Regions from separate parts of the Pseudomonas sp. MF09156 genome, predicted to be linked through region 2. Evidence: predicted binding sites of a transcription regulator. Region 2 holds the regulator's gene; each other region holds the start of a gene.

Region 1 (3,274 bases), 780 kb from region 2:
TTCCTCGACCACCCAGGTGTCTTTAGTGCCGCCACCCTGGGATGAGTTGACCACCAACGAACCCTCCCGCAGCGCCACACGGGTCAGCCCGCCGGGCACCACACGGGTTTCCTTGCCGGACAGGACGAACGGCCGCAGGTCGATATGCCGAGGCGCTATACCGTTTTCGACAAAGGTCGGGCACGTCGACAGACACAGGGTCGGCTGGGCGATGTAGGCATGGGGCTTGGCCTTGATCCGCGCACGAAAGGCTTCGATCTCAGCAGCCGTGGCAGCCGGGCCGACCAACATGCCGTAGCCACCGGAGCCTTGGGTCTCCTTGACCACCAGCTGCGGTAGATTCGTCAGCACGTGAGACAGTTCGTCAGGCTTACGGCACTGGAACGTCGGAACATTCTTCAGGATCGGCTCTTCATCCAAGTAAAAACGGATCATGTCGGTGACGAAGGGATACACCGACTTGTCATCCGCCACCCCGGTGCCAATGGCATTGGCCAGCACCACATTGCCCGAGCGGTAGGCGGCCAGCAGGCCGGGCACACCAAGCATCGATTCCGGGTTGAAGGCCAGCGGGTCGAGGTAGGCATCGTCGAGGCGCCGGTAGATCACGTCCACAGCCTTGGGCCCGTCGGTGGTGCGCATGAATACGCGGTCGTCGCGCACAAACAGGTCAGCGCCTTCCACCAACTCCACACCCATTTCCCGGGCGAGGAACGCGTGCTCGAAGAACGCGCTGTTGAAGCGCCCCGGCGTCAGCACCACCACGCTGGGGTTATCCAGTGGGCTGGAGCTTTTCAGGGTATCGAGCAGCAGGTTGGGGTAATGATCGATCGGCGCGATGCGCTGGGCGGCGAACAGTTCGGGGAACAGGCGCATCATCATCTTGCGGTCTTCGAGCATATAGCTCACGCCGCTGGGGGTGCGCAGGTTGTCTTCCAGCACGTAGTACGTGCCGTCGCCATCCCGTACGAGGTCGACACCCGAGACGTGGGAATAAACATCGCGGTGCAGGTCCAAGCCCTGCATCGCCAACTGGTATTGCTCATTGGCCAGCACTTGCTCGGCAGGAATGATCCCGGCCTTGATAATTCGCTGGTCGTGATAAAGGTCGGCAAGGAACAGGTTCAATGCCTTGACCCGTTGAATGCAGCCTCGTTCGACAATTCGCCATTCGCTGGCGGGAATGCTGCGCGGGATGGTATCGAAGGGGATCAGGCGCTCGGTGCCCTGCTCGTCGCCGTACAGGGTGAAGGTGATACCCGCGCGGTGGAACAGCAAATCGGCTTCACGCCGACGCTGGGCCAGCAGCTCGGCAGGGGTTTGATCCAGCCAGCGGGCAAACTCGCGATAGTGAGGGCGGACCTGGCCAGCCTCATCGTACATTTCATCGTAATAAGTGCGGATCATGCCGAACTCCTTGTCACCCGGACGCAACGGACTGTCGCAAGGCCCGTGCCAGCGGCATAAACACTTAAGTATCAATTAGTTGGATATAGCCAAAGGCAGCACCGCACCGTCCTGGTGCAACAACCGCCCGGGCCTTGCCACTCGCGCTTCAAAGCGACGCAGGCATTGCCTATCACCAGCATAGCCAGAGTTGATTTCACTGCCCGGGAAAGCTTGCGGATAATCACGCTCATCCGCTGAACAGGATTCGTCCTACAGCATCACCTCGTCACCGCCGGTAACTTGCTTGTGCAAGTACCGACCGGTTCCCCTTCTTTCCGGTCTTCCCTTTTAGCCACCCTGCTCGGGTGGCTTTTTTTTGTGGAGGAATTTTCGCAATAAGTTCCAAGTACTTTGCCGCGCCACAAACAAAATCGGCCGACCCGAGGGTCAGCCGATACGCTGCTTTATTGATCATGTGTCTACATGGGTAACCCACGAACCTCGTGCTTCACGCCCCATCCCTCGATAATCCCGCCCAAGGGCTCGACTACCGCCTCAAAGTCCTGCTCGAAATCACCAATACCGTCGTAGGTGGCGAACATGACTTTGCTCAATTCCAAGAACCAGGCACCGTCATCCCGTGCACTGACCTGGGCATTGATCGACTCCCCACGAAACCGACCCGCAGCCCGGCGCGCACGTTCCTCATCCGGGAAAATGGCGTAGAACTCAATGGGGTGGAAGCGCGAGAAGTCAAAGCCGCCCTCTTTCATGCGGCGTAACACGTGGGTGCTGATGTCTTCTTGATAGGCTGTGCTCATGAAACGTCCTCCTAAACCGATGGATAGACTTTCCGTGCTTCCCAGAGCCTGCGCGCGAACGGCGCAGGTTGACGGCAATGACATCGCCGCAGGAAAACAAGCATGTAGCTGACAAGACCAGACCTTAGCGATTCATTCGCTGATCTCCCTTGCAGAGTAGCGCGAAGCTATCACCTCCACCAGCAGCGCTTTAAAGACGTACAGGGAATATTCAGGCGGCGGGAGAAATGTCGAGGATCTGGATACTGTTCTGGTCCTTCAAGCTCTTGACCGTCGGTTCGGCGATCCGGCCATCCAGGTCATTGAGGTCCAGCTTGGCGGGGATGGGCAGCAATTTGGCGCGAATCATCTGCGCCGCATCTTCGAGGCTGGGCTTTTGCGCACAGGCGAACAGCTCTACCGATTGCACGCCGTGATCGTCAACGAAGGTAACTTGCCAGTTTTGCATCAGTGCCTCCTCGATAAAGCCCATGGATGGGCTTACACATATCTGGACCTTGAGGGCACGGTGATCGTTCCACTCAAGGCAGGAGGCATATGATCGGTTGGGCTTACGGCTTCTCGGCCGCTGCCTTGAGGGCTTTCAAGGTGTTGAAAGGCGCTTCAACCACAAACTTGTTGGCCAGCCAGGAAGGCACGCTGCCACCTGGCTCGGTGTGAACCTGGTAGGTCACTTCGGTCTGGTCGGCGCCTTTGGGCACCAATTTCCAGAAGCCTTCGACCTGGGCCACGCGCACATAGCCTTTCTCTTCCGGCAGATAGGTCGGCACTTCCAGCAGTTTGCGGGTCACGCTGCCATCGGCGGCCTGGGTGGTGGTGATCTCCAGGATCGAGTCACGATCGGTCACCGGGAACGGGGCCTTGAACTGGGTGTAGGTCCAGCTCTTGTCGCCGTCCTTCTTGAGCAGCTTCTGCGACTTGCATTCGTGAATCCACTTACAGGCGCCGACGACATCGTCCTGTAGGGCCTGGATCTTGGCCAATGGCGCCTTGATCACGGTAACGCCGCGATACGCCTTGTATTTGGAGCCGGCCACTTCACTCAAGGCAACCTTGATACCTTC
Region 2 (3,274 bases):
GTGGCCGCTTCCGGGACCAGCAGGACGAACAGCAGGTCAACCGGAGCGCCATCGATGGCGTCGAAATCAGTGGGGGCGTCCAGGTGCAGCAGGGCGCTTACCGGTGTTTCACAGCCTTTGAGGCGGCAATGAGGAATAGCGATGCCGTTGCCAAAACCGGTCGAGCCAAGTTTTTCACGGGCGATCAGGGCCTCATACACGTCTTGCATCACCAGTTCAGGCACTTCGCGGCTGATCAGGTTGGCAATCTGTTCGAGTGCTTTCTTTTTACTGCCGCCCGGCGCGTTCACGAGGGAACGGCCGGGGGTCAGGATGGTTTCAAGTCGAATCATGGGTGGGGAGTGTTAGCGGCCTGTGCCTTGAAGAAGGCTCTGCTGCTTTTCCTTATGCTTTTTGATTTGGCGATCCAGCTTGTCGGTCAGGTCGTCAATGGCGGCATACATGTCTGAATGCTCTGCATTGGCGACTACTTCCCCGCCGGGTATACGCAAGGTGGCTTCGATTTTCTGCTTCAGCTTTTCGACAGACATGATGACTTGCACATTGGTGATCTTGTCGAAATGCCCCTCAATTCGTTTGAGTTTTTCGCTGATGTAGGCGCGCAGCGGTTCGGTCACTTCCAGTTGGTGTCCACTGATGTTGACTTGCATACAGCTTCTCCTTCGTTGCCAGTGCATAAAGCGGCGGGTAGGAATACCCGCCACTGGAACGCTGTGGCCTGCCCGTCACATCAACCGCTTACGCTCGCTGGAAGGCGCGATCCCAAGGGACTCGCGGTACTTGGCGACGGTTCGACGGGCGACCTGAATGCCTTGTGCTTCCAGTAAACCAGCGATCTTGCTGTCACTCAACGGCTTTTTCTGATTTTCCGCCGCAACCAGTTTTTTGATGATCGCGCGGATCGCCGTGGACGAGCATTCGCCGCCCTCGGAGGTGCTGACGTGGCTGGAGAAAAAGTATTTCAGCTCATATATACCCCGTGGGGTATGCATGAATTTCTGCGTAGTGACCCGGGAAATAGTCGATTCATGCATGCCGACTGCCTCGGCAATGTCATGCAGTACCAGCGGCTTCATCGCTTCGTCGCCGTACTCCAGGAAGCCGCGCTGATGCTCGACGATCTGGGTGGCCACTTTCATCAGGGTCTCGTTGCGGCTTTGCAGGCTCTTGATGAACCAGCGCGCTTCCTGCAACTGGTTGCGCATGAACGTGTTGTCCGCACTGGTATCGGCCCGGCGCACGAAGCCTGCGTACTGCGGGTTGACCCGCAGGCGTGGCACCGATTCCTGGTTCAGTTCCACCAGCCAGCGCTCGTTGTCCTTGCGCACAATTACGTCAGGTACGACATATTCGGCTTCGCTGGACTCGATCTGCGAGCCAGGGCGCGGGTTGAGGCTCTGTACCAGTTCGATGATCTGGCGCAGGTCATCTTCCTTGAGCTTCATCCGGCGCATCAGCTGGCTGTAGTCGCGGCTGCCCAACAGGTCGATGTAATCGGTGACCAGGCGTTGGGCCTCGGTCAGCCACGGTGTCTTGGCGGGCAGTTGGCGCAATTGCAGCAACAGGCACTCGCTGAGGTTGCGCGCGCCAATGCCGGCAGGCTCGAACTGCTGGATGCGGTGCAGGACCGCTTCGATTTCGTCCAGCTCGATATCCAGCTCCGGGTCGAAGGCCTCGAGGATTTCTTCAAGGGTTTCGTCCAGGTAGCCCTGATTGTTGATGCAGTCGATCAGGGTCACGGCGATCAGGCGATCGGTGTCGGACATCGGGGCAAGGTTCAGTTGCCACAGCAAGTGGCTCTGCAGGCTTTCGCCGACGGAGGTGCGGGTGGTGAAGTCCCACTCGTCATCGTCGTTGCTGGGCAGGCTGCTGGCGCTGGTCTGGTAGACATCTTCCCATGCCGTATCCACCGGCAGTTCATTGGGGATGCGTTCGTTCCATTCGCCTTCTTCCAGGTTATCCACCGTGGGTGCGGTTTCCTGGTAGGACGGTTCCTGGACGTCAGTGTTGGGTTTTTGCTCTATGTTGTCGGCCAGCGGGTCGGCATTATCGAAGTCGTCGCCTTCTTCCTGGCGTTCGAGCATCGGGTTGGACTCCAGGGCCTCCTGGATTTCCTGTTGCAGGTCCAGGGTCGACAATTGGAGCAGGCGGATGGCCTGTTGCAGCTGCGGTGTCATCGTCAGCTGCTGGCCCATTCTCAGGACTAGCGATGGTTTCATGGCAGGGGCTTAACACCTTATTCGCCGGCGCAACGCGCCATCCACGACAGGGCGCGTGAGCGCCAAACATAAGCAAATTATATGCCTGATATCGGGGGCTTTGCCTAGAGCGCGGTAACAATAAAAATAATGAGGTTTTTATTGACTCCCGCGCCTGATGGCGAATGTCCTGACACCCCAGCGCTTACAGGCGGAACTCGTGCCCCAGGTACACTTCCTTGACCAGTTCGTTGGCCAGGATGGTGGCGGAGTCGCCTTCGGCAATCAGTTGGCCGTCGTTGACGATGTAGGCGGTTTCGCAGATATCTAGGGTCTCACGCACGTTGTGGTCGGTGATCAGTACGCCGATCCCCTTGGCCTTGAGGTGATGGATGATCTGCTTGATGTCGCCTACCGAAATCGGGTCGACACCGGCGAAGGGTTCATCCAGCAGGATGAACTTCGGTGCAGTGGCCAGGGCGCGGGCGATTTCCACGCGACGGCGCTCGCCGCCGGACAGGCTCATGCCGAGGTTGTCGCGAATGTGGTTGATGTGGAACTCCTGCAGCAGGCTTTCCAGCTCCTGGCGGCGTCCGTCGCGATCCAGTTCCTTGCGGGTTTCAAGGATCGCCATGATGTTGTCGGACACCGACAGTTTGCGGAAGATCGACGCCTCCTGGGGGAGATAGCCGATCCCGGCCCGTGCACGACCGTGCATGGGCTGGTGGCTGACGTCCAGGTCGTCGATCAATACGCGACCCTGGTCCGCTTGGACCAGGCCGACAATCATGTAGAAGCAGGTGGTCTTGCCGGCACCGTTGGGGCCAAGCAGGCCGACGATCTGGCCGCTGTCGATCGACAGGCTGACGTCGCGCACGACCTGACGGCTTTTATAGGCCTTGGCCAGATGCTGGGCTTTCAGGGTTGCCATTACTGGGCCTTCTTCTTCGGCTGGATAACCATGTCGATGCGCGGACGTGGCGCAGTGACCTTGGTGCCATTGGCGCGGCCGGCAGTGGCGACCTGCTTGACGGTGTCGTAGACGATTTTCTCGCCTTCGGTCGAGTTGCCGTCAC
Region 3 (3,274 bases), on a different contig from region 2:
GCGCGGCAATATCGGTCACCGTGCCGAAGCCACCCAGGATCGGCGCCGCGAATACACCGGTGAGGATCGCCCCGACAATCCCGCCAACACCGTGCACGCCGAAGGCATCCAGGGAGTCATCGTAGCCCAGCTTGCGCTTGAGGCTGGTGGCACAGAAGAAGCAGATCACGCCAGACGCCAGGCCGATCACCAGGGCGCCCATTGGGCCCACGGTACCGGCGGCCGGAGTAACGGCCACCAGGCCGGCGACCACACCCGAGGCGATGCCCAGGGCGCTTGGTTTGCCGTGGGTAATCCACTCGGCGAACATCCAGCCCAGCGCCGCAGCCGCGGTAGCGATCTGGGTCACCAGCATCGCCATGCCCGCCGTGCCGTTGGCCGCAGCAGCAGAGCCGGCGTTGAAGCCGAACCAACCGATCCACAGCATCGCCGCACCGATCAGGGTGTAGCCCAGGTTATGCGGGGCCATCGGCGTAGTCGGGTAGCCTTTACGCTTGCCGAGCACGATGCACGCCACCAGGCCAGCCACACCGGCGTTGATGTGCACCACGGTGCCGCCAGCGAAGTCCAGCACGCCCCAGTCCCACATCAGGCCGCCGTTGCCGCTCCAGACCATGTGCGCGATCGGCGCATAGACCAGGGTGAACCAGATGGCCATGAACAGCAGCATGGCGGAGAACTTCATACGCTCGGCAAACGCACCGACGATCAGCGCCGGGGTGATGATCGCGAAGGTCATCTGGAAGGTGATGAACACCGCTTCCGGGAACAGCGCTGCAGGCCCAGTGATGCTGGACGGTGTGACACCCGCCAGGAACGCCTTGCCCATGCCGCCGAAGAACGAGTTGAAGTTGACGACGCCTTGCTCCATTCCCGTGGTGTCGAACGCAATGCTGTAGCCGTAGACGACCCACAGGATGCTGATCAGACCGGTAATGGCGAAGCACTGCATCATCACAGAAAGAATGTTTTTGGAGCGGACCATGCCGCCGTAGAACAGCGCCAGGCCAGGGATGGTCATGAACAGCACCAGTGCGGTGGCTGTCAGCATCCAGGCAGTGTCGCCGGAATTGAGGACTGGAGCCGCCACTTCGTCTGCCGCCATGGCCAGGCTGGGCATTACGATGGACAACAGGGCTCCTAGCCCTGCGAATTTACGCAGAGTCATATTGTTTTCTCCTGGGGCGTTGGGGTTTGGCGGCTTAGATTGCGTCGGTATCGGTTTCGCCGGTACGGATGCGAATAGCCTGTTCCAGATTGACCACGAAGATCTTGCCGTCGCCGATCTTGCCGGTGTTGGCCGCCTTGGTTATCGCCTCGATAACCCGATCAAGATCCTTGTCGTCAATGGCGACATCAATCTTCACCTTCGGCAGGAAATCGACTACGTATTCCGCGCCGCGATACAGCTCGGTATGACCCTTCTGCCGACCGAAGCCTTTGACCTCAGTGACGGTAATGCCCTGCACGCCGATCTCGGACAGTGACTCGCGTACATCGTCCAACTTGAACGGCTTGATGATGGCAGTGACTAGCTTCATGAAAACTCTCTCCCGAATTGGTGGACTTGCCCCAGGAAAACAAACCCGTCTCAAGTCTAAGCGCAGTGCCTGGCTTTGTAACGCATCGTCGCCTCGGCAATTGCCTTGGCGACGCCAGCTAACCGTTGGTGACGAAACATGTACCCTGGTCCGTCAGCGCACTGCATTCGTCACAGCGACTGCATCAGTGCATGGGTCATGATCGTCTAAGCAGAAACCTTGCCAGCTCCGTAAAAATCACTGAAATCAATCCGTTGCCCGCTCACACCGAGCAGTGGGCCGGTGTAGCAGCCCACATACGCACAAAAACAGTGCATCCACATTCGGGCCAATGCGCGAAAAGCGTGCGCAGAGCACTGGGAAAAGACTATAGGCGCTGCGTGATACACTGCCGGCCAACTGTTTTCCGGAATGTTTCCCATGCTCGCGCCCAAAGACCTCCTCGACGCCCTGAGCGGCCACGCCTCTCGCCTGTTCAGCGGCGAGACCCCGCTGCCTCGCAATGAAATCGAAAGCCAGTTCAAGGCACTGCTGCAAAGCGGGTTCAGCAAACTGGACCTGGTCAGCCGGGAAGAATTCGACAGCCAGATGGTAGTCCTGGCCCGCACCCGAGCACGCCTGGAGAGCCTGGAGGCGAAGGTGGCAGAGTTGGAAGCGCGGTTGAATCCACCCCAGGAATAACCACCCTGCCCCCTGTAGGAGCCGGCTTGCCGGCGATGGCTGTCTACCTGACACACCAAGCCGGCTCCTGCAATTTCAACGCCCGGATACGTTCAGTAAAACCTGCGCAAGGCGCCTCCCCCTCTCTCGTCTACCCTTGAAAAACCGCAAAGCGGCCCTCCCTTCAAGGAACGAACATGTCCCTCGCCATCGTCCACAGCCGCGCCCAGATCGGCGTCGAAGCCCCCGCCGTCACTGTCGAAGTGCATATGGCCAATGGCTTGCCGTCCCTGACCCTGGTGGGCTTGCCGGAGACAGCGGTCAAGGAAAGCAAAGACCGCGTGCGCAGCGCCATTCTCAACAGTGCGCTGCAATACCCCGCGCGCCGGATCACCCTTAACCTGGCGCCCGCCGACCTGCCCAAGGACGGCGGGCGTTTTGATCTGGCGATTGCCCTGGGGATTCTCGCGGCCAGCGTGCAGGTGCCGACACAGGCGTTGGATGGCGTGGAGTGCCTCGGCGAACTGGCCCTGTCTGGCGAAGTGCGCGCCGTCAAAGGTGTGTTGCCAGCCGCGTTGGCCGCACGCAAGGCCGGGCGCAGCGTGATCGTGCCCAGGGCCAATGCCGAAGAGGCGTGCCTGGCCGGCGGGTTGAAGGTGATTGCGGTGGATCATCTGCTGCAAGTGGTGGCGCACCTGAATGGGCTGGTGCCGATCGAGCCTTACACGTCCGACGGATTGCTGTACCTGAACAAACCTTACCCGGACCTGAGCGAGGTGCAGGGCCAACTGGCCGCCAAGCGCGCACTGCTGATTGCGGCAGCGGGTGCCCACAACTTGCTGTTCAGCGGGCCACCCGGCACCGGCAAGACTTTGCTTGCCAGCCGCCTGCCCGGCCTGCTACCGCCCTTGAGCGAACAGGAGGCGCTGGAAGTGGCGGCGATCCAATCAGTGGTCAGCCTGGCGCCGTTGAGCCACTGGCCTCATCGGCCCTTTCGCCAGCCGCACCATTCCGCGTCCGGGCCGGCGCTGGTGGGCGGCGGCTCGAAACCGCAGCCTGGGGAAATCACCCTG

What was found. Region 2 encodes sigma-54, which starts transcription at its own class of promoters, with help from an activator protein. Its sites were predicted from a motif close to ANTGGCATNNANNTTGCTNT; they were not measured.
Region 1: AC19YY_RS04510 (circularly permuted type 2 ATP-grasp protein) is a predicted target of sigma-54. The motif match lies at 1,441-1,460, and genes of this name have one in related genera.
Region 3: glnK (P-II family nitrogen regulator) is a predicted target of sigma-54. The motif match lies at 1,749-1,768, and genes of this name have one in related genera.

The regions. Positions count from the first base shown of each region.
Region 1 covers NZ_JCBCUR010000001.1:934,436-937,709, reverse strand. The annotation lists gene AC19YY_RS04510 (circularly permuted type 2 ATP-grasp protein) at 1-1,407, opposite strand, end outside; gene AC19YY_RS04505 (ribonuclease E inhibitor RraB) at 1,869-2,210, opposite strand; gene AC19YY_RS04500 (hypothetical protein) at 2,422-2,658, opposite strand; gene AC19YY_RS04495 (START domain-containing protein) at 2,762-3,274, opposite strand, start outside.
Region 2 covers NZ_JCBCUR010000001.1:159,425-162,698, forward strand. The annotation lists gene ptsN (PTS IIA-like nitrogen regulatory protein PtsN) at 1-332, opposite strand, end outside; gene hpf (ribosome hibernation-promoting factor, HPF/YfiA family) at 345-650, opposite strand; gene AC19YY_RS00760 (RNA polymerase factor sigma-54) at 726-2,219, opposite strand; gene lptB (LPS export ABC transporter ATP-binding protein) at 2,404-3,129, opposite strand; gene lptA (lipopolysaccharide transport periplasmic protein LptA) at 3,129-3,274, opposite strand, start outside.
Region 3 covers NZ_JCBCUR010000002.1:308,112-311,385, reverse strand. The annotation lists gene AC19YY_RS07180 (ammonium transporter) at 1-1,168, opposite strand, end outside; gene glnK (P-II family nitrogen regulator) at 1,203-1,541, opposite strand; gene AC19YY_RS07170 (accessory factor UbiK family protein) at 1,962-2,222, shown strand; gene AC19YY_RS07165 (YifB family Mg chelatase-like AAA ATPase) at 2,399-3,274, shown strand, end outside.